3 regions of the Chelativorans sp. AA-79 genome follow, and region 1 is predicted to be linked to each of the others. Evidence: predicted binding sites of a transcription regulator. Region 1 holds the regulator's gene; each other region holds the start of a gene.

Region 1 (6,936 bases):
AGAACGACCTGCTCAATCAGCTCGTCACGCGCCTCCAGGCCGAGCAGAGCGTAACTGTGAACAGGACAGCAATGCAGCAGGCGCTGGCATTCTGATCGGCCATGGTGGACCTCAAGGCACATATCGCCAAGGTGGCGTCCGGCTCCACCCTCAGTTTTGCCGAGGCGCGGCAGGCTTTCGAGATCATCATGTCGGGGGAAGCGACGCCGAGCCAGATCGGCGGATTCCTGATGGCGCTGCGCGTGCGCGGCGAGACCGTCGACGAGATCAGCGGCGCGGTCGATACCATGCGTGCGAAGATGCTGCCGGTGACAGCCCCCGAAGGTGCCGTTGATATTGTCGGCACGGGGGGGGATGCTTCGGGCACCTACAACGTCTCCACCTGTGCGGCCTTCATTGTCGCCGGCTGCGGCGTGCCGGTTGCCAAGCACGGCAACCGTGCCCTTTCCTCCCGTTCCGGCGCTGCCGACAGCCTGACGGCTCTCGGTGTCAACATCGAAGCGGGGCCGGAAGAGATCGCAACCTGCATAGCCGAAGCCAATGTGGGCTTCATGTTCGCACCCAACCACCACGCGGCCATGCGCCATGTGGGACCGACGCGCGTCGAGCTCGGCACGCGCACCATCTTCAATCTGCTCGGACCGCTTTCCAACCCGGCAGGCGTGAAACGCCAACTCGTCGGCGTCTTCTCGCCGCAATGGGTGGAGCCGCTCGCACTCGTGCTGAAACAGCTCGGCGCCGAAAGGGCATGGGTGGTGCATGGTGACGGGCTCGACGAGATGACGACTGCCGGGACCACTCGCGTCGCCGCTCTCGAGAACGGGAATGTCCGCGTCTTCGACGTGGCGCCGGAAGAGGTGGACCTGCCCAGGGCGGCCGCAGCGGACCTCAAGGGCGGCGATGGCGAACACAACGGCAAGGCCCTGCGCCGCGTGCTCGAGGGGGAAAGGAACGCCTATCGCGACATCGCGCTGCTCAATGCCGCCGGTGCGTTGGTGGTGGCGGCAAAAGCCGAGACGTTGCGCGGTGGGCTCGCGCTCGCCATCGAATCCATCGACAGCGGCCGCGCCATGGCGGCGCTGGAAAAGCTCGTCGCCGTATCCAACCGGAAACCCTGAGGGCGGGCTGGGACATGGCCGACATCCTGCGAAAGATCGAGACTTACAAGCGCGAGGAGATCGCGGCGGCAAAGGCCGCCCTACCCCAGGCCGAACTCGCCGCGCGTGCGCGCGACGCGGACCCCGTGCGGGGTTTCGCTTCTGCCCTGCGCGCCAGGCATGCGGCGGGCGCGTTCGCGCTGATTGCGGAGGTGAAGAAGGCGAGCCCCTCCAAGGGCCTCATCCGGGCCGATTTCGATCCGCCGTCCCTGGCCAAGGCCTATGAACGCGGTGGTGCTGCCTGCCTTTCGGTCCTCACCGATCGTCCCTCTTTCCAGGGCGCGCCGGAATTCCTCACCGAGGCGCGCATGGCCACCGGCCTCCCCGCCCTGCGAAAGGACTTCATGTTCGAACCCTATCAGGTGTTCGAGGCCCGCGCCTGGGGGGCAGACGCCATCCTGATCATTATGGCGAGCGTGTCGGATGCCGAGGCCGAGACGCTAGCGGAAACGGCCACCGAACTCGATATGGACGTCCTGATCGAGGTCCACGACGAAAGGGAGTTGGAACGGGCATTGCGGCTTTCTTCGCCGCTGATCGGCATCAATAACCGCGACCTGCGCACCTTCGAGACCAGGCTGGAGACGAGCGAGAAGCTCGCACCGCTGGTGCCGGACGACCGCATCGTCGTGGGCGAGAGCGGTATCTTCACGCACGCGGACTGCGCGCGCATGGCAAAGGCCGGCATCTCGACCTTCCTGGTCGGTGAAAGCCTGATGCGTCAGGGCGACGTGGCTGGCGCGACGCGAGACCTCCTCGGGTTGCAGCCCGGCGTGCAGGTGGTGATCTGACATGGCCGGCGGCGAGAAGAACGGGCTCACGCATCTTCGCGCCGACGGGCGCGCCGAGATGGTGGATGTCGGTGCCAAGCAGGAGACGGAGCGTACGGCGATCGCGGCCGGAACCGTCGTCATGGCGCCGGAAACGCTGCAGGCGATCCTGAGCGGCGACGCCAGGAAGGGCGACGTAATCGCGGTTGCGCGCCTGGCAGGCATCATGGCCGCCAAGAAGACGCATGACCTGATCCCACTCTGCCATCCACTTGCCCTGACGAAGGTAGCGGTCGAGATCGTTCCGGACGAGGCCTTGCCGGGGCTAAGGGTCGAAGCGCTTGCGCGTGTGACCGGCAAAACCGGCGTGGAGATGGAGGCGCTCACCGCTTGCTCCGTTGCCTGCCTCACCATCTATGACATGGCCAAGGCGCTCGACAAGGCAATGGTGATCACCGATGTCCGGCTCGTCGAGAAGACCGGGGGGAAATCGGGGATCTGGCGCGCCGGAGATGCGGACCATGGCGCTGCTGCCCGTTAACGAAGCCCTCGCGCGCGTGCTCGAGGGGATGAGGCCTCTTCCCGCCGAGGTGCTGCCACTGGCCGAAACGGCCGGGCGCACCCTTGCCGGCGACCTTGACGCCCAACGCACGCAGCCGCCCTTCAACGCCTCCGCCATGGACGGCTATGCCGTCCGGGCCGCTGATATCGAATCTCCTCCCGCCACACTGTCCGTCATCGGTGAATCGGCCGCCGGTCGGCGTTTCGAAGGCCGTGTAAAGCCGGGCGAAGCCGTGCGCATCTTCACCGGCGCCCCCGTTCCCGAGGGAGCCGACACGATCCTCATCCAGGAAAACGCGTCGCCCCTTGAAAATGGCCGTATCGAGGCCCTCGAGCCGGCGACGTCGGGCCGGCACATCCGGCGCGCGGGCCTTGATTTCCGCGAGGGCGAAACGATTCTCGCGCAAGGCCGGCTTCTCGATCCTGCAGCCCTGTCGCTGGCCGCCGCCGCCGGACATGCGCGGGTGCCGGTGGTGCGCAGGCCGCTTGTCGCCGTCATCGCCACGGGGGACGAACTCGTGCCGCCGGAGGTGGTGCCGGGTCCCGACCAGATCGTCGCTTCCAACAATTTCGGCATCGGCGCACTCGCAGGGCTCGATGGCGCACGCGTGCTGGACCTCGGCATCGTGCCGGACAGGCAGGACGCTATCGCTGCGGCGATCCAGAAGGCTCTTTCGGCACGTGCAGATATCATCGTGACGCTGGGCGGCGCGTCCGTCGGCGAGCACGACCTGGTGCGGCCGGTGCTCACGGCGGAAGGCATGGAGCTTGCGTTCTGGAAAATCGCCATGCGCCCTGGCAAGCCGCTGATGTTCGGCCGCTTTGCAGAAGCGCGCGTACTGGGACTGCCCGGCAATCCGGTCTCCAGCCTCGTCTGCGCCCATCTTTTCCTGCGCCCGATGGTGGCCAGGCTTTCAGGCCGCCCATTCCGGCCCGACTTGCGGACGGCCACCCTCACCAAGGCGATGAAGGCGAACGACGAGAGGCAGGACTATGTGCGCGCGGGGGTCGAGGAAAGCGCGGACGGGTTGACCGCGGCACCCTTCGACACGCAGGACTCCTCCATGCTGAGCACGCTCGCCGCGGCCAATGCGCTGGTCGTCCGCGAACCGAATGCACCCGCAGCCGAAGCCGGGGAGTCCTGCACGGTGCTGATGCTCCGGTAAGGGCTTTTATACCAAGCCACTTTACTGTTGCGGAACACAACTCGAACATATAGTGTATGTTCTGGTTTTGTTTATGACTGATTCCGGGTGGTAAAGATGCTCACGCGCAAACAGCACGAGTTGCTGCTTTTCATTCATGCCCGTCTCAAGGAGACCGGCATACCGCCCTCTTTCGATGAAATGAAGGAGGCGCTCGACCTGGCCTCCAAATCCGGCATCCACCGGCTGATCACAGCATTGGAGGAACGCGGGTTCATCCGCCGCCTGCCCAACCGGGCACGCGCTCTGGAGGTGCTCAGGCTTCCCGATTCGATCGCTCCCGGGCTCGCGGCGCCGCGCAAATTCTCACCCAGTGTCATCGAAGGCGGCCAGGGGCGCGGCGCGCCTGCTCCGAAGCCAGCCGCAAACAATGACGACGAGACGGGTGTGGTCTCGATTCCGGTGATGGGACGCATCGCCGCGGGTGTGCCGATCGATGCCATCCAGCACCGGACGCACTCGATCGGCGTCCCGCCCGATATGATCACGGGCGGCGAGCACTACGCCCTGGAAGTCAAGGGCGATTCAATGGTCGAAGCCGGAATTTTCGACGGCGATACGGTCGTTATCCGCCAGACACAGACGGCCAATCCCGGCGATATCGTCGTGGCGCTCGTGGACGACGAAGAAGCGACGCTGAAGCGCTTCCGCCGCAAGGGTGCATCGATCGCGCTCGAGGCGGCCAACCCCGCCTATGAGACACGGATCTTTGGCCCTGACCGCGTGAAGGTGCAGGGGCGGCTCGTCGGCCTCATCCGCCGCTATTGAGCGGCTGCTGTCTGAAAGAAGGGCCCCTGCCGGCGAATGGAGCCGCGGGGCTCAATCTCGTCGGCATGGAGCGTTGCTATAGCAGCGACCGGAAAAGGATTCACCCGCCCTCTTTATTCCCGACCTGTGACTGACAGGAGCCGGGTCTGTGACGCACGAGGAGGCGGTGCCTCCAGCCGGGGCTCCTTTTTCCGCCTTGTATAAGGCGGCAGGCCGCGCGCGGCCCTGGACCAGGTCCTGTGCGCGTGCCAGGGTCGGTATGGCTCTTCGATCGCGAAGGTGATGTCGGCGCGAAGAGCGGCTTCGCCGCGTCGAATGTCGACGACAGCGCTGCCCCTTCGCGCGAGTTCGCGCTTGGTGATGACAACCGCCCGGTTTGCACCGCAGGGGTTTCCCGCCGTCGCGTCATCGATCACGATCAGCGTTGCCGTCGCGCAGGCGATTCGGGCCACTTCCGGGCTTTCCGCATGAGCGATCACCGCTCCGCTTTGGTGCTGTGCGACACAAAGTCCGTCACCGCAGGAAAAGGCGTTCCCCGGCAGCCCGCCGACAGGAGCGCCGGCCGTTACCGGTTTGAGCACCCTTTCCGCGTTGAGAGAACGCGTCCAGTCTTCCATGGTGAAACCGTTGGGCCGGTTCCGGTTGACAGCGATGACGCCCCCTTCTCCGCCAACACCCACCAACCGGGCATCCTCGCTGATGAAGATATCAGGCAGTTCCCGTGTCATCAGCAACCCAATCCCGATGGCAAGGAAAGGCAGGGCCAAGAGCCTCAGCCGTGTGGTGGAAATGACGAGGATCACGAGAGCCGCCGTGAGTGCCAGCAGTGCCGGAAGCGGGATCAGCCCGACTGCGTCGATCGGTGTGCGATCGGAGAACCATTTCGCAACCGCGATCACGGCGGCGATCGCGTGCGCCATGATCTTCAGGAAAAACCCGTCGAGGCCGAAGGGCATGGCGACCATTGCCAGAACGGCCGCCGGCATGGCGATCGTCGAGACGAAGGGCATCGCTGCGAGATTGGCCGGCAGGGCCAGCGGCGTGGCGCGCTGAAAATGCCAGATGCCGTAGAGAGCCGTCGCCGTGCCCGCGATCAGCGAGGTGGCGGCGAGGCCGATCACGAAACCGAGCGCCATGCGCCCCGCGCGGTGGACCAGCGACCCGTTTGGGGGCGCAGCCGAAGCGCGACCGCTCCGACGTCCGCTCCAGACGGCATAGCCGGCTATCAGGGCGGCGGTTGCGGCGAACGACATCTGGAAGCTTGGCCCCACCACCTCGTGCGGCGACAGGGCGATGATGATGAGCGCCGCGATCGCCACATTGCGCATGGTGAGAGCAGCACGGTCGAAGATCAGCGCGGCAAGCATCACTGCAAGCATGATATAGCTGCGCTTGGCGGCCACCTCCGCACCGGAGATGAAGAGATAGAGCGTGCAGAAGGCAAGTGCCGCCGCCGCGGCATATTTCTTCACCGGCACGCGGGAGGAGAAGCCGGGAAAGAGGGCACTGCCGGCCCTCAGCATGAACATCACGGTGACTGCGACCAGCGCCATGTGCAGGCCGGAGATGGAAAGGATGTGCGCCAGCCCGGACCGGCGCAGCCATTCGTTCACCTCTTCCGGAATGCCCGACCGGTAACCGGTGATCACTGCCACCGCCACTTCGCCCTTCGACCCGTCGATTTGGCTGCGGATTCGTTCGGCGAGCGCCAGACGCACGGTCTCGAGGGTGCGGTTCAGGCGAGCGGTAAACGGCGCTTCGCCCGCAATCTCTGCACGCTCCGGCCCTTTCATGAAGAAGCCGATCGCACCGATCCCGCTGTAATAGCTTGCAAAGGAAAAGTCATAGCTGCCGGGACGCACCGGGCCGGAAGGCGACATGAGCCGCACCAGCCCGGTGACGCCATCGCCGGGGCGCAGGCCGGCAGGCACGCCTCGCGCGGTCAGCCGCACCCGTTCGGGCGCATAGCGCAGCCGCGGGCGCTCCGTCGTCACGATGTCGATGATCAGGCGAATACGGCCGCTCGCCTGATACTCGATACCGGCCACCCTGCCGGTGATCCGCGTCGTCACGTCCGAGCCCAGCACCGGTGTCGCCGCACGCCAGGTCTCGATTTTCGCCGCGCCGACGCCGGCGGTGATGGCAAGGACGGCGCCGCAGCACACGAGCCCCGCCGGCCTGCTCTGCAGGAGCCAGACGGCCAGCAAGAGCGGGGCTGCCAATGCGAAAAGAAACGGGAATTCCGGCTCCCAGGGGAGAGCGTAGTAGATTACAGCTCCTAGGCCCAGCAGCACCGGTAGGCAAAGGAATGCACCCCCGCGCGCGCCGTCTCTTGCCAGTTCGCCCAAGACGGCTTGCGGAAGCATCCGCAGGCCTGCGCCCCGCAAGGGAGCGGCCCGTCCGGAAGAGACGACGGCCACCAGCCCCGGCTCCCGTATAGCAGCCGAAACGACCTTACCCGTCGACGCAGCCTCC
Region 2 (6,936 bases), 230 kb from region 1:
GGTCGCCTCCAACGCCACGCCGGAGGGCAGGGCGCAGAACCGGCGGGTGGAGATCCGCCTCTCGCCGCTCACCGCCGCCAACTGATCTGGGGCCGCCGCTTTGGGCGGTGCTTTGTCGGCAGGGAATGCGCTACCAACGGCGCTCCCTGCTGTTCAGGAAAGCGCCTGTGGCGGCGGCACCTGATCGAGGGCCGCCCGGAAGGCACGAACGCCCGGTTTCGGCGCTGTCTTGCCGCCGACTGGCATCAGCTTCGCCGCGGCCGTGCCCTCGCGGATGGCTTCCGGCAGCTGCAGCCCGCGCATCAGCGCGGCGATTGCAGCGCCTGCAAGCACATTGCTCGAGCCGCCCTCGTCGGTGTTTGCTTGGAACGGCGCGATCTCGTGAAATCTCGCCGTCTCGAAGCACAGCACCGGCTTCCCGCCATCCGTGATCACGCCTGCGGCGAGCCCGTGCGCGGCCAGCGCTTCGGCCGCCGCGCGCGCCGGCATCTCGGGCGGCAGCCCGGCCAAGCGGCAGGCTTCCTGCCGGTTCATGAAGAGGTAGGAAAGGCGACCGAGAACGGGCATCAGACGTACGGACTTGGCCGCGGAGACGGCGAGGGCGAAGATCGGCTTCGCTCCGGCGAGCCCTGCCAGCAGTTCGAGTGCTTGAGAGGGCATCTCGGCCTCGCAGAGCACCGCATCGGCCTCCGCCACCCCGTCGCGGATCCTGCGCGGCCTAAGCAGCTTCGGGAAGCCGAACTCGTAGAGCGCCATGTCGTCGAGACCGGCGGCGAGGCTGCCGTCCTGTGTCAGTATCGCCGTGCTGCTCGGCGTCGCGCGGTCGAGGAAGACCGCCGAACAGTCCTCGATGCCCGCGTTCTCGATCGCCGCCGCGACCTGAAGGCCCGCGGCGTCTCCACCCCGGAGGGACATGAGCTTCACCCGAAGGCCACGCTGCGCGGCCGCCCGCGCCGCCAGGAGAGCGCTGCCACCCACCGACTCGCGCATGGTGCCGGGATTGAAGGCGTCGGGTGCATAGGTGCCGCGGATATGCCCGAAGCGCTCGATATGCGCCCCTCCGAACGCGAAGAGAAGTGGCTCCGTCATCGCGCGCTCCGAATCGCGGTTGCCTTCTTTTCGCCGGAAAGCCGCCGGGTCACTCCGTCGCGGTGGCGGCGGCCGAATCCGATGAAGGAGAAAAACAAAAATGGAACATTTGAGAAATCATGCTTTGATATCAATGCATTGTTTCCTATTGCCAAAAGGGAACAAAAAGGGTACATAAAACCCAGGGAGATTGGCCGGCGCGGCCTCCATTGAGGACAAGGGGTATTGTATCATGGCTCAGAACTCGTTGCGGCTTGTAGAGGAAAACGGGGTGGACAAGTCCAAGGCATTGGATGCGGCGTTGTCGCAGATCGAACGCGCTTTCGGCAAAGGGTCGATCATGCGGCTCGGCGCCAACGAGAAGGTCATCGAGATCGAGACCGTCTCGACGGGCTCGCTGGGGCTCGATATCGCGCTGGGCGTCGGCGGTCTGCCGCGCGGCCGCATCATCGAGATCTACGGGCCGGAAAGCTCGGGCAAGACGACGCTGGCGCTGCATACCGTGGCCGAAGCGCAGAAGAAGGGCGGTATCTGCGGCTTCATCGACGCCGAGCATGCGCTGGACCCCGTCTATGCGCGCAAGCTGGGCGTGGATCTGGAGAATCTGCTCATTTCCCAGCCGGATACGGGCGAGCAGGCGCTGGAGATCTGCGACACTCTGGTGCGTTCCGGCGCGGTCGACGTGATCGTGGTGGATTCGGTCGCGGCTCTCACGCCGCGCGCCGAAATCGAAGGCGAGATGGGCGATTCCCTTCCCGGCATGCAGGCCCGGCTGATGAGCCAGGCGCTCAGGAAGCTGACGGCCTCCATTTCGCGTTCCAACACGATGGTGATCTTCATCAACCAGATCCGTATGAAGATCGGCGTCATGTTCGGCTCGCCCGAGACCACCACGGGCGGCAATGCGCTGAAATTCTACGCGTCGGTGCGCCTCGATATCCGCCGCATCGGCTCGGTCAAGGACCGCGAGGAGACGGTCGGCAACCAGACCCGCGTGAAAGTGGTCAAGAACAAGATGGCGCCGCCCTTCAAGCAGGTCGAGTTCGACATCATGTATGGCGAGGGTGTGTCCAAGACCGGCGAGCTTGTCGATCTCGGCGTGAAGGCCGGCGTGGTGGAGAAGTCCGGCGCCTGGTTCTCCTACAACTCCCAGCGGCTCGGCCAGGGGCGGGAGAACGCGAAGCAATTCCTGCGCGACAATCCGGAGATGGCCCGCGAGATCGAACTGGCCCTGAGGCAGAATGCGGGGCTGATCGCCGAGCAGTTCCTGGAGGATGGCCGCGGCGACGATGTGGATGACGCAGCGGAAGGGTGAGCCGCTGTTCCGGCGGTGGTGACGCGTTCCAGTAACGGATGAAAACGGCGGCGCTGCCCAAAGGCGCTGCCGTTTTGCCGAGTGCCGTCGGATTCGGCGCCCTGGTTATCGGCGTTGGTGATGATCGGGCGCGCTCCGGGCCTTCGTCTTTCTCGGCGTGGCAATGGTGAGGCGCGCCTTCTTCTCCGTGTTTTCACGAGGCCGGCCTTTGTGGGGATTTCTGGACAGGTCCCGGCGCGGGCGCTAAAAGGCGGCGATCCTTTCCGCGAAAGGAAGTGTGAGATTCAGGTCACGACACGGCGAATCCTGGTGGTTCCGAGGGCTGCAGCGGTGTGTACATCCCCGTACATGAGCCCGGAAAGCCCCATTTTCAGCCCGCCTTAGCCTGAAGATCGAGGCTTTCTCGGCGGATTTCTCGCAAAGGTTACTACATGAGTGGCGTCAACGACATCCGGTCGACCTTCCTCGACTATTTCAAGAAGAACGGACACGAAGTGGTGGCGTCCGGTCCGCTCGTGCCGCGCAACGACCCGACCCTCATGTTCACCAATGCCGGCATGGTGCAGTTCAAGAACGTCTTCACCGGCCTGGAGACGCGGCCCTACAGCCGCGCCACCACGGCGCAGAAATGCGTGCGCGCCGGCGGCAAGCACAACGACCTCGACAATGTCGGCTACACGGCGCGCCACCACACCTTCTTCGAGATGCTGGGCAACTTCTCCTTCGGCGACTACTTCAAGGATGTCGCCATCGAGCTTGCCTGGAACCTGGTGACCCGGGAATTCGGTCTCGACCCGAAGCGCCTCCTGGTCACCGTCTACCACACCGATGACGAGGCGGCGGGACACTGGAGGAAGATCTCCGGCCTTTCGGACGACCGCATCATCCGCATTCCCACCAGCGACAATTTCTGGGCCATGGGCGATACCGGCCCGTGCGGGCCCTGTTCGGAGATCTTCTACGATCACGGCGAGGGCATTCCCGGCGGTCCCCCCGGAAGCCCGGATGAGGACGGCGACCGCTTCATCGAGATCTGGAACCTCGTCTTCATGCAGTATGAGCAGGTGAGCCGGGACGAGCGGATCGACCTGCCGCGCCCGTCGATCGACACCGGCATGGGGCTCGAGCGCGTCGCCGCGGTGCTGCAGGGCGTGCACGACAATTACGAGATCGACCTGTTCAAGGCGCTCATCCATGCCACGGAAGAGGCTCTCGGAGCGCGGGCGGAAGGCGAGCGGCGCCCGAGCTACAAGGTGATCGCCGACCATCTGCGCGCGTCGAGCTTTCTCATCGCTGACGGCGTCCTGCCTTCCAATGAAGGACGCGGCTACGTGCTGCGGCGCATCATGCGCCGCGCCATGCGCCATGCGCAGCTTCTGGGGGCCGACGAGCCGCTGATGTGGCGCCTCGTGCCCGCGCTGGTGCGCGAGATGGGCCAGGCCTATCCGGAACTCGTGCGCGGGGGACCGCTGATCACCGAGACGCTGAAGCTGGAGGAGACCCGGTTCCGCAAGACGCTGGCGCGCGGCCTGAACCTCCTTTCCGACGCGACCGAGGGCATGGGTGAGGGCGCCCGGCTCGATGGCGAGACGGCCTTCAAGCTCTACGACACCTACGGCTTCCCGCTCGACCTCACGCAGGACGCGCTGCGCCAGCGCGGCGTCACCGTCGATCTCGAAGGCTTCAACGCCGCGATGGAGCGCCAGAAGGCGGAGGCCCGCGCCAATTGGGCGGGTTCGGGCGAGGCCGCCACGGAAGTCGTCTGGTTCACGGTGAAGGACAGGGCCGGAGCGTCGGATTTCCTGGGCTATGAGACCGAGGAAGCCGAAGGCGTGATCACCGCGCTCGTTCGGGACGGTGCGATGGTCGACACCGCCGTCGCGGGCGAGGAGGTGGCCGTCGTCGCCAACCAGACGCCCTTTTATGGCGAGTCCGGCGGACAGGTGGGCGATGCGGGCGTGATCGAAGGCGAGGATTTCGCCATCGAGGTGCGGGACACCCAGAAGAGGGGCGAGGGGCTGCTCGTCCATTTCGGCAGGGTGGCCGAGGGAACCGTGAAGCCGGGCGCAGAGGTGGCGCTGCGGGTCGATCATGAGCGCCGTCGCCGCATCCGCGCGAACCACTCCGCGACCCATCTCCTGCACGAGGCGCTGCGCGAGGTGCTGGGCACGCATGTCGCCCAGAAGGGCTCGCTCGTGGCGCCGGAACGGCTGCGCTTCGACTTCTCCCACCCCAAGCCCATCTCGGAGGAGGAGCTTGCCCGTATCGAGGACCTCGCCAACGAGGTCGTGCTGCAGAACGCACCGGTGGTCACGCGGCTGATGGCCGTCGACGACGCGATCGCGGAAGGTGCGATGGCGCTCTTCGGCGAGAAATACGGCGACGAGGTCCGCGTCGTCTCCATGGGCCGGGCCATGGCGGGCGAGAAGGCCGGCAAGACCTACTCGATCGAACTCTGCGGTGGCACCCATGTGGCGGCCACCGGCGATATCGGTCTTCTCCACATCGTCTCGGAGGGAGCTGTCGCGGCCGGCGTTCGCCGCATCGAGGCGCTCACGGGTGCTGCTGCGCGCCATCATCTGGATGAGCAGGAGCGCCGCCTGAAGACCGCCGCGTCGGTTCTCAAGGTTTCGCCCGGCGACGTGCTGCCGCGGCTCGAGGCGCTTGTGGAAGAGCGGCGCAAGCTGGAGCGGGAGCTTTCCGAGGCGCGCAAGAAGCTGGCCCTCGGCGGCGGTGCAGGCACCGGAGATGGCGACCGGAAGGAAGAGGTGGGCGGTATCGGCTTCATCGGCCGCGTGGTCGAGGGCATTTCGCCCAGGGACCTGAAGCCGCTCGCCGACGAAGGCAAGAAGTCGCTCGGCTCCGGCGTGGTCGTCTTCGTCGGCACCTCGGAGGAGGGCAAGGCCAGCGTCGTCGTCGGCGTCACCGAAGACCTCACCGGCCGTTTCAGCGCCGTCGATCTGGTCCGCAAGGCCTCCGCCGCGATCGGCGGGCAAGGCGGCGGCGGCCGGCCCGACATGGCCCAGGCCGGCGGGCCGGACGCATCCAATGCCGCCGCCGCGGTCGAGGCGGTGCGGACGGCGCTCGCCGGCTGAAGCTCTGGGCGCGGTTGTCGGTATCGCCCGCGCGTCAGCTACGGCCGCGCGTTCACGCGCGTGCTTCATCCCGTTGGGTGCGCCTAATGAAGTCGAGCATGAGCGGGGCGGCTGCGGCTGCGTGGGTCTCGAGCAGCTTGTGGCCGGCGTCGAGAACATGGGCTTCCATCCTCGGCAGCGCCCGCATCCACGACAGGACCTCGTCGAGATCGAAGAAGGGGTCGTGGCGTGCCCAGACCATCAGAGAAGGCGGCTGCCGGCGCGCGAGATATTCGGCGAGTTCGTCGAACCGGGCGACATAGTTCCCATAGTCCTTGACGAGCGCTCGCTGCGTGTCCAGCCGGCCCGGCAACTGCATCACCCGCCAGTCCTCCTCCCAGACTTCGGCCGGGATCCGCGCGGCGACGTCCGGCGGCATCCCGCCGAGATACCCGTTGCGCGTGCCCTCGAATGTCAGATGCGCGGTCGCAGCCGCCTCGTTGTCCGGGTTTGGATGCGACCAGTAGGCGATCACCGGGTCCCACTGCGGCCCGAGCCCGGCTCGATGAGCGTTGGCGTTCTGAACGATGAGGCCCAGGACTTGTTCCGGCGCCTGCATGGCGATCTGAAAACCCGCCGGCGCGCCGAAATCATGAAGGTAGATGTAGCGCGGTCCGACCGCGAGCCGATCCAGGAGCTCCGAGATCGCCCGGCCAAAGGCGGGAAACGAAGGCGCCGGCAGAACGTCCGACTCGCCGAACCCAGGCAGATCCGGCGCGATGACATATGCGGCCTGCGATAGCTCGGGCACGACGTCACGAAAGTAGTCCGCCGAGCCCGGAAAGCCGTGCAGGAGCAGCACCGCCGGCTTAGAGGGGTCACCTGCCGTCGTGAAGGACAATCCCGTGCCGGTGGACAAGCGAAGTCGTTGACGGGTCGCCGGGCGCATGTCCGGTCTCCTCTCTCGTTCGAAATGTCTACGCAGAAGCAATCCTGCCCGCTGGGGCAGTCAGCCCGTAGGCATTCCAGCCGCCGCCCCTCCGCCAGGCTCGGTAATAAATTCTAGGCGCGCGGGCGTGCCGATCAAGGCGCAGTCGGTAAGAAAAAGGCGGCCGAAGCCGCCTTTTCGCCAGTCTTGAAGGCCGTTCAGGCCATCGCCTTCTGCAGGTTCTCGTCGATCTTGTCGAGGAAGCCGGTGGTGGAAAGCCAGGGCTGGTCGGGCCCGATTAGGAGCGCGAGGTCCTTGGTCATGGAGCCTGATTCGACCGTATCCACGCAGACCTTCTCCAGCGTCTCGGCGAACCGCTTCAGCTCTGCATTGTCGTCGAGCTTGGCGCGGTGGGCGAGCCCGCGTGTCCAGGCGAAGATCGAGGCGATGGAGTTGGTGGAGGTCTCCTCGCCCTTCTGGTGCTGGCGGTAGTGGCGCGTGACGGTGCCGTGTGCGGCCTCCGCTTCCAC
Region 3 (6,936 bases), 240 kb from region 1:
TACTCGCTGCTGGAAGGCGCGCTGCCGCTGGGAAAGATCATCGGCCACGCCGTGAAGGACGAGGCGCCGGCCATCGCCATCGCCGACACGAACAACCTGTTCGGCGCGCTCGAATTCGCCCAGAAGGCCGTGAAGGACGGCGTGCAGCCCATCACCGGCTGCCAGCTCGGCGTGGCCTTCGAGGATGCCTTCACGGAAGCCCGCCGCGGCAATGGCCGCAAGGCGTTCAACGACTATGATCCGCTGGTGCTGATCGCGGCGACCGAGACGGGCTACGCCAATCTGGTGCGGCTGGTCAGCCGCGCCTATCTCGAGAACGAAGCCGGGGCGGCACCGCATGTGACCACCGCGTGGCTCGAGGAGCATGCGGAGGGCCTTATCTGCCTCAGCGGCGGCCCGCGCGGGCCGGTGGGCGCCGCCCTCAAGGCAGACCGGGGGGAGGCCGCGGAAGCGCGCCTTCTCTTCCTCAAGCGCACCTTCGGCAACCGCCTTTATGTGGAGCTGGAGCGGCTACAGGGCTATGACCGTGCGGTCGAGGCGGCGAGCGTCAATCTTGCCTACAGGCACGACCTCCCGCTGGTCGCCACCAACGAGGCCTTCTTCCTCACGCGCGACGATTTCGAGGCCCATGACGCGCTGGTTGCCATCGCCGAGGGCGCGGTCATCGCCATGGACGACCGTCGCCGGCTCACGCCCGACAATTATCTCAAGAGCCAGGCGGAGATGGCCGCGCTCTTCGCCGACCTGCCGGAGGCACTCGACAACACCGTCGAGATCGCCCGGCGCTGCTCCTATTATCCCACGATCCGCAAACCCATCCTGCCGCGCTTCACCGGCGGCGAGGCCGGAGACGAGGCGGCCGCGCTGCAGGAGGAGGCGGCCGAGCTGCGCCGCCAGGCACGCGAGGGCCTGGAGAAGCGGCTTGCAATCCAGGGGCTGGCCGAGGGACATACGAGCGAGGAGTATGTCGAGCGGCTGGAATACGAGCTCGGCATCATCGAGCGCATGAAGTTCCCCGGCTACTTCCTCATCGTCGCGGACTTCATCAAATGGGCCAAGGCCCACGATATCCCCGTCGGTCCGGGCCGCGGATCGGGCGCGGGCTCGCTGGTCGCCTACGCGCTGACCATCACCGATATCGATCCCCTGCGTTTTTCGCTGCTCTTCGAGCGCTTCCTCAATCCGGACCGCGTATCGATGCCAGACTTCGACATCGACTTCTGCCAGGACCGGCGCGAGGAGGTGATCCGCTACGTTCAGGAGAAATACGGCCGCGACCAGGTGGGCCAGATCATCACCTTCGGTACGCTGCAGGCGCGCGCCGTGCTGCGCGATGTCGGCCGTGTCCTGCAGATGCCCTATGGGCAGGTGGACCGGCTGTGCAAGATGGTGCCTTCCAACCCGGCCAATCCCACGCCGCTCGGCAAGGCGATCGAGGACGAGCCGCGCTTCGCCGAGGAGGTGGAGAAGGAGCCGATCGTCGGCCAGCTGCTGGAGATCGCGCAGAAGCTCGAGGGCCTCTACCGCCACGCCTCCACGCACGCGGCCGGCATCGTCATCGGTGACCGGCCGCTGTCGGAACTGGTGCCGATGTACCGCGATCCGCGCTCGGACATGCCGGTCACCCAGTTCAACATGAAATGGGTGGAGCAGGCGGGCCTCGTCAAATTCGATTTCCTCGGCCTCAAAACCCTGACAGTGCTGGAGACCGCGGTAAAGCTCATCCGCCGACGTGGCATTGAAATCGACCTGTCCAAAATTCCCTACGACGATCCCCAAACTTACGCCATGCTGTCGCGCGGCGAAACAGTGGGCGTCTTCCAGGTGGAAAGTGCGGGCATGCGCAAGGCGCTGATCGGCATGAAGCCGGACCGCATCGAGGACATCATCGCGCTGGTCGCCCTCTATCGTCCCGGCCCGATGGAGAACATCCCCACCTACAACGCGCGCAAGCACGGCGAGGAGGAGATCGCCTCGATCCACCCCAAGATCGACCACTTGGTGAAGGAGACGCAGGGCGTCATCGTCTACCAGGAGCAGGTGATGCAGATCGCGCAGGAACTGGCGGGCTACAGCCTCGGGCAAGCCGACCTCCTGCGCCGCGCCATGGGCAAGAAGATCCGCGCGGAGATGGAGAAGCAGCGCGGCATTTTCGTAACCGGCGCGACGGAGCGGGGCGTCTCCAAGCAGCAGGCCGATTTCATCTTCGACCTGCTCGCGAAATTCGCCGATTACGGCTTCAACAAGTCGCATGCGGCCGCCTACGCCGTCGTCTCCTACCAGACGGCCTATCTGAAGGCGCATTATCCCGTCGAGTTCCTGGCCGCGTCCATGACCTATGACATGGCCAATTCCGACAAGCTCAACGATTTCCGCCGCGACGCGATCCGCCTGGGCATCGAGGTGGTCTCGCCGTCCGTTCTGTCGAGCTACCGCGATTTCGAGGTGGGCGAGAACCGCATCTATTACTCGCTCGCTGCCATCAAGGGCGTGGGTGATGCGGCGGTGGAGCACATCGTCGAGAAGCGCAGGGAAAAGCAGTTCGAGAGCCTTGAGGACTTCTGCGTCCGCGTCGATCCCAAGATCGTCGGCAAGCGCGTGCTCGAAAGCCTGATCTGTGCCGGTGCGCTCGACTGCTTCGGTCACGACCGCGCCGCGCTCTTTTCCGGCGTCGATCGCCTGATGGGCATGGCCGCGCGCGCGGCGGAGGACGCGGCCATGGGCCAGGCCGATATTTTCGGTTCGGCGGCACTTGAGCCGCAGAAGCTGCATCTGCCGCTGTCGGAGCCCTGGCTGCCCGCCGAGAAGCTGCACCGCGAATTCCAGGTGGTGGGCTGCTACCTTTCCGCCCATCCGCTCGACGACTACCAGGCGACGCTCGAGAAGATGCGCGTCCAGAGCTGGGTGGAGTTCCAGGCCGCTGTAAAGCGCGGCGCGACCGCCGGGCGGCTGGCAGGCACCGTGACGGCCAAGCAGGAGCGCAAGACGCGCACGGGCAACAAGATGGGCATCGTGCAGTTCTCCGATGCCAGTGGCCAGTATGAGGCCGTTCTCTTTTCCGAGACGCTGCAGCAGTACCGCGACGTGCTCGAGCCCGGCAAGTCCGTGGTCATCATGGTCTCGGCCGAGGACCGCCCGGAGGGCATCAGCCTGCGCATCCAGACGGTCCAGTCGCTGGAGGAGGAGGCGAGCCGCATGCAGAAGGCGCTGCGCGTCTATCTGCGCGATCCGAAGCCGCTGCCCGCGATCTCGTCGCAGCTCAACACGCGCGGGGAAGGGCAGGTGAGCCTGATCGTCATCAAGGAGGGCGGGCAGGGCGAGATCGAGATCGGCTTGCCGGAACGCTACCGCATCTCCCCGCAGATCGCCGCCGCCATGCGCGCCGTGCCGGGCGTGGTGGACGTGGAAATGGTTTAGGCTGGCTGCTGGATAGGCGAGATTTTTTCTCCGGCCCCGATCGCCCCATCCGCCGTTGGCAGGTCGATGCAGCCGAGCGCGGCGAGACGATCAATCCCAGCTGCACAGATTTGCGACGACAAGAACCTGTCGATTCCATTGCATCTTGTCTAGCGAGCAGCGCTGCGCTAGATAAGAACAAAAGAAGAACAATGGAGTTTCGCCGTGCCCCTCACACTGCTGCAGAAGCTGGAGATACTGGCCGACGCCGCCAAATACGACGCCTCCTGCGTCTCGTCGGGCGGAGAGAAGCGCAGGGCCGGCAAGGGCATCGGCTCGGTCACGGGGCAGGGCATCTGCCACGCTTTCACCCCGGATGGCCGCTGCGTTTCGCTCCTGAAGGTGCTGCTCACCAATTTCTGTATGTATGACTGCGTCTATTGCGTCAGCCGGCGATCCAGCAACGTGCCGCGCGCCCGGTTCAGCGTGGACGAGGTGGTCAAGCTCACCCTCGACCTGTACCGGCGCAATTGCATCGAGGGGCTGTTCCTGTCCTCCGGGATCGTGCGCTCGGCCGACGATACGATGGCGGATCTGGTCCGCGTCGCGAAGGCGCTTCGGGAGGAGCATGGCTTTCGCGGCTACATACATCTGAAGACCATTCCGGGTGCGAGCGCGGAGCTCCTCAACGAGGCGGGGCTTTATGCCGACCGGCTGTCGATGAATGTCGAACTTCCGGCCGAAGCCGCGCTTGAAAAACTGGCGCCGGAAAAATCGGCCGCCGATATCAAGCGAGGGCTCGCCCGCACCCGCGCGCAGATCGAGGCGTTCAGCGAGCCGGCGCGCGCGGGGCGCGCCGGGCCGCCGCGTTTCGCCCCGGCAGGGCAGAGCACGCAGATGGTGGTGGGGGCGGATATGTCTTCGGATCGTGACATTCTCCGCGCAAGCAGCCGTCTTTATGCCTCGTATGCGCTGCAGCGCGTCTATTATTCTGCATTCAGCCCGACCGGCCACCCTTCCGCGGGCCTGCCGGACGAACCCACGCCGCTCCTGCGCGAACATCGCCTCTATCAGGCCGATTGGCTGCTCCGCTTCTACGAGTTCTCGCTTCCGGAGGTGGAGGAGGCCATGCCCGGCGGCATGCTGGACCTGTCGATCGATCCCAAGCTCGCTTGGGCGCTTGCCCATCGCGATGCGTTTCCCGTCGATGTCAACCGGGCCAGCCGCGAAATGCTTTTGCGTGTGCCTGGCCTTGGCACACGGGCGGTGGACCGCATCGTCGCATCGCGCCGGTACGCCACGCTTCGCATGGGCGAGCTTGCACGTTTGACCGGCTCCATCCAGCGTATCAGACCCTTCGTCGTGACGCCGGATTGGCGCCCGGGCGGGCTGCTGGAGGCGGAGCGGCTGAAACAACGGTTTACGCCGAAGCCGCGGCAGCTTTCGCTGGCACTTTGAGATGCTTACGGTTCCGCTCCCGGAGGATTGCGTCCCGGAGGAATTCCGGGACGCGGCGCGGAGATGCCTGGCGCGCGGGCTCGCACCCGAACAGGTGATGTTTTCAACCGGTGAGGAGCTTTCCCTGTTCAGCGAAGACGGTGGAGAAGAACTGGAGCCTCTGGCCGTCAAGGTCCCGCGCGCGTACCCGAAACTGGTCGCAAAAGTCATCTGTCACAACGCGCCAGACCGGTTTGCGCTGCTTTATCGGCTTCTCTGGCGCATACACAGCGGTGAGCGCCACGTTCTGCAAATCTCCGCCGACCCGGATGTCATCTGCGCAATGCGCTATGCCAGGGCGGTCGACAAGGTTGTCTATCGTATGCATGCCTATGTGCGCTTTGCGGAACGTGAGATCGAGGGGGAGAAGGTTTTCGCGGCTTGGCACGAGCCGCAGCATCGGGTTCTGCGCCTTGCGGCTCCCTTTTTCGTCGACCGCTTCAGCAATATGGAATGGCTGATCGCCACGCCTTTCGGCACCATCGCATGGCGCAGGGGCGAACTGATTTTCGGTCCGCCGGCAGCGCGGCCTGCGGAGCGAGGCGACGAGGTGTTGGACGAGCTTTGGACGGCTTACTACCGGACCACCTTCAACCCGGCCCGCCTTCGCGTGAAGGCAATGGTGGCGCAGATGCCGAAGCGGCACTGGAACACGATGCCCGAGACCGCGCTGATCCCCGATATGGTGCAGACTGCAGGCCTTCGGGTGGAGGCGATGCAGAGCCGAACGCCCGACACGCCGCCGCGCTTTGCCGCGGCGGTTACCCAGCGCATTGCGGCAAAGCCGCCGGAAACCGGGCACGCACCGCTCGACGTCCTGCGCCGCGAGGTGCAGGAGTGCCGCTTGTGTCCCTTGCATGGGCCGGCGACGCAGGCCGTGTTCGGGGAGGGAGCGCCGGAGGCATCCATCATGTTTGTCGGCGAACAGCCGGGCGATCAGGAGGATCTGAACGGACGGCCTTTTGTCGGGCCTGCCGGCCAGATTTTCGATCGGGCTTTGGCGGAAGCAGGAATCGAGCGCGCGAAAGCCTATGTCACGAATGCGGTGAAGCACTTCAAGTTCGAGCCTCGCGGCAAGCGCCGCGTCCACATGAAGCCCAGCGCCGGAGAGATTACAAAGTGCCGCTTCTGGCTGCGACGCGAGATCGTGGCCGTCAGGCCGAAGCTGGTGGTGGCGCTCGGCGCCACCGCGATGCTGGGCCTCACCGGCCAGTCGGTAGCCGTTACGAAAGAGAGGGGGAATGTCCTGTTTTTCGATGGCCTTTCGATCCTGGTCACCGTTCACCCGTCCTACATTCTGCGATTGCCGGAACCGGACATGGCGGAACTGGAGTATGGCCGCTTCGTCGCGGATTTGAAAACCGCCGGGCAGCGGCTCGCAGCGGCTTGAGAATGGACGCTGCTCCCGCTGAGGAACAGGACCGGGAATTGACTTTTACGTAAATCCGGTGACAGTGTTCCCTCCAGCATGAGACAGCCGGTGAGGGGATGCGGGACTATTACACGATCACGGAGCTGACGCGGGAATTCGGGATCTCGACGCGCACGCTCCGCTTCTACGAGGACGAGGGCCTGATCCACCCGGTGCGCCGCGGCCGCACGCGCCTCTACCGCCCTTCTGACCGCCATCTCGTCCGCCAGATCCTGCGCGGGCGCCGGCTCGGCTTCTCGATCCACGAGATCCGCGAGATCATCCAGGTCTACAAGACGCCTCCGGGCGAGGTCGCGCAGTTGCATCTCCTCATCGGGAAGATCGAGGAGAAGCGGCAGACCCTGCGCCAGAAGCGCCGCGACCTCGAGGATACGCTGCAGGAACTCGATCAGGCCGAGGAGGCCTGCGTGGAGCGCCTCGCCGAACTCGGCGTGAAGACGTGAGGCTGTCCCAAGCTGTTCAGAACCAGCGCCGCGCCCTCTTCTGGTAGTCCCGGTAATGCTTGCCGAAGCGCTGCGCCAGGTGCCGCTCCTCGGGCTCGACGGCGAGCTTTTGCGTAGCGAATGCCGCAAGGATGGCGAAAAGGAAGAACCAGGGATTACCTGTGATCA

Evidence for each region. Region 1 encodes LexA, which represses DNA repair genes until DNA is damaged. Its sites were predicted from a motif close to TGTTCNNNNTGTGTTCNG; they were not measured.
Region 2: the regulator LexA is predicted to act here: its motif matches at 1,180-1,197, upstream of recA (recombinase RecA).
Region 3: the regulator LexA is predicted to act here: its motif matches at 3,591-3,608, upstream of PVE73_RS12240 (putative DNA modification/repair radical SAM protein).

What each region holds. Positions count from the first base shown of each region.
Region 1 is NZ_CP120361.1:2,764,310-2,771,245, reverse strand. Features, by position in the region: gene PVE73_RS13470 (peptidyl-prolyl cis-trans isomerase) at 1-95, shown strand, start outside; gene trpD (anthranilate phosphoribosyltransferase) at 102-1,118, shown strand; gene trpC (indole-3-glycerol phosphate synthase TrpC) at 1,133-1,948, shown strand; gene moaC (cyclic pyranopterin monophosphate synthase MoaC) at 1,950-2,468, shown strand; gene glp (gephyrin-like molybdotransferase Glp) at 2,449-3,654, shown strand; gene lexA (transcriptional repressor LexA) at 3,751-4,461, shown strand; gene PVE73_RS13440 (ComEC/Rec2 family competence protein) at 4,575-6,936, opposite strand, start outside.
Region 2 is NZ_CP120361.1:2,532,477-2,539,412, forward strand. Features, by position in the region: gene PVE73_RS12270 (OmpA family protein) at 1-85, shown strand, start outside; gene PVE73_RS12275 (PfkB family carbohydrate kinase) at 154-1,089, opposite strand; gene recA (recombinase RecA) at 1,322-2,404, shown strand; gene alaS (alanine--tRNA ligase) at 2,836-5,499, shown strand; gene PVE73_RS12290 (alpha/beta hydrolase) at 5,552-6,427, opposite strand; gene PVE73_RS12295 (NADP-dependent isocitrate dehydrogenase) at 6,625-6,936, opposite strand, start outside.
Region 3 is NZ_CP120361.1:2,522,500-2,529,435, forward strand. Features, by position in the region: gene dnaE (DNA polymerase III subunit alpha) at 1-3,417, shown strand, start outside; gene PVE73_RS12240 (putative DNA modification/repair radical SAM protein) at 3,622-4,854, shown strand; gene PVE73_RS12245 (UdgX family uracil-DNA binding protein) at 4,952-6,283, shown strand; gene PVE73_RS12250 (MerR family DNA-binding transcriptional regulator) at 6,382-6,768, shown strand; gene PVE73_RS12255 (isoprenylcysteine carboxylmethyltransferase family protein) at 6,785-6,936, opposite strand, start outside.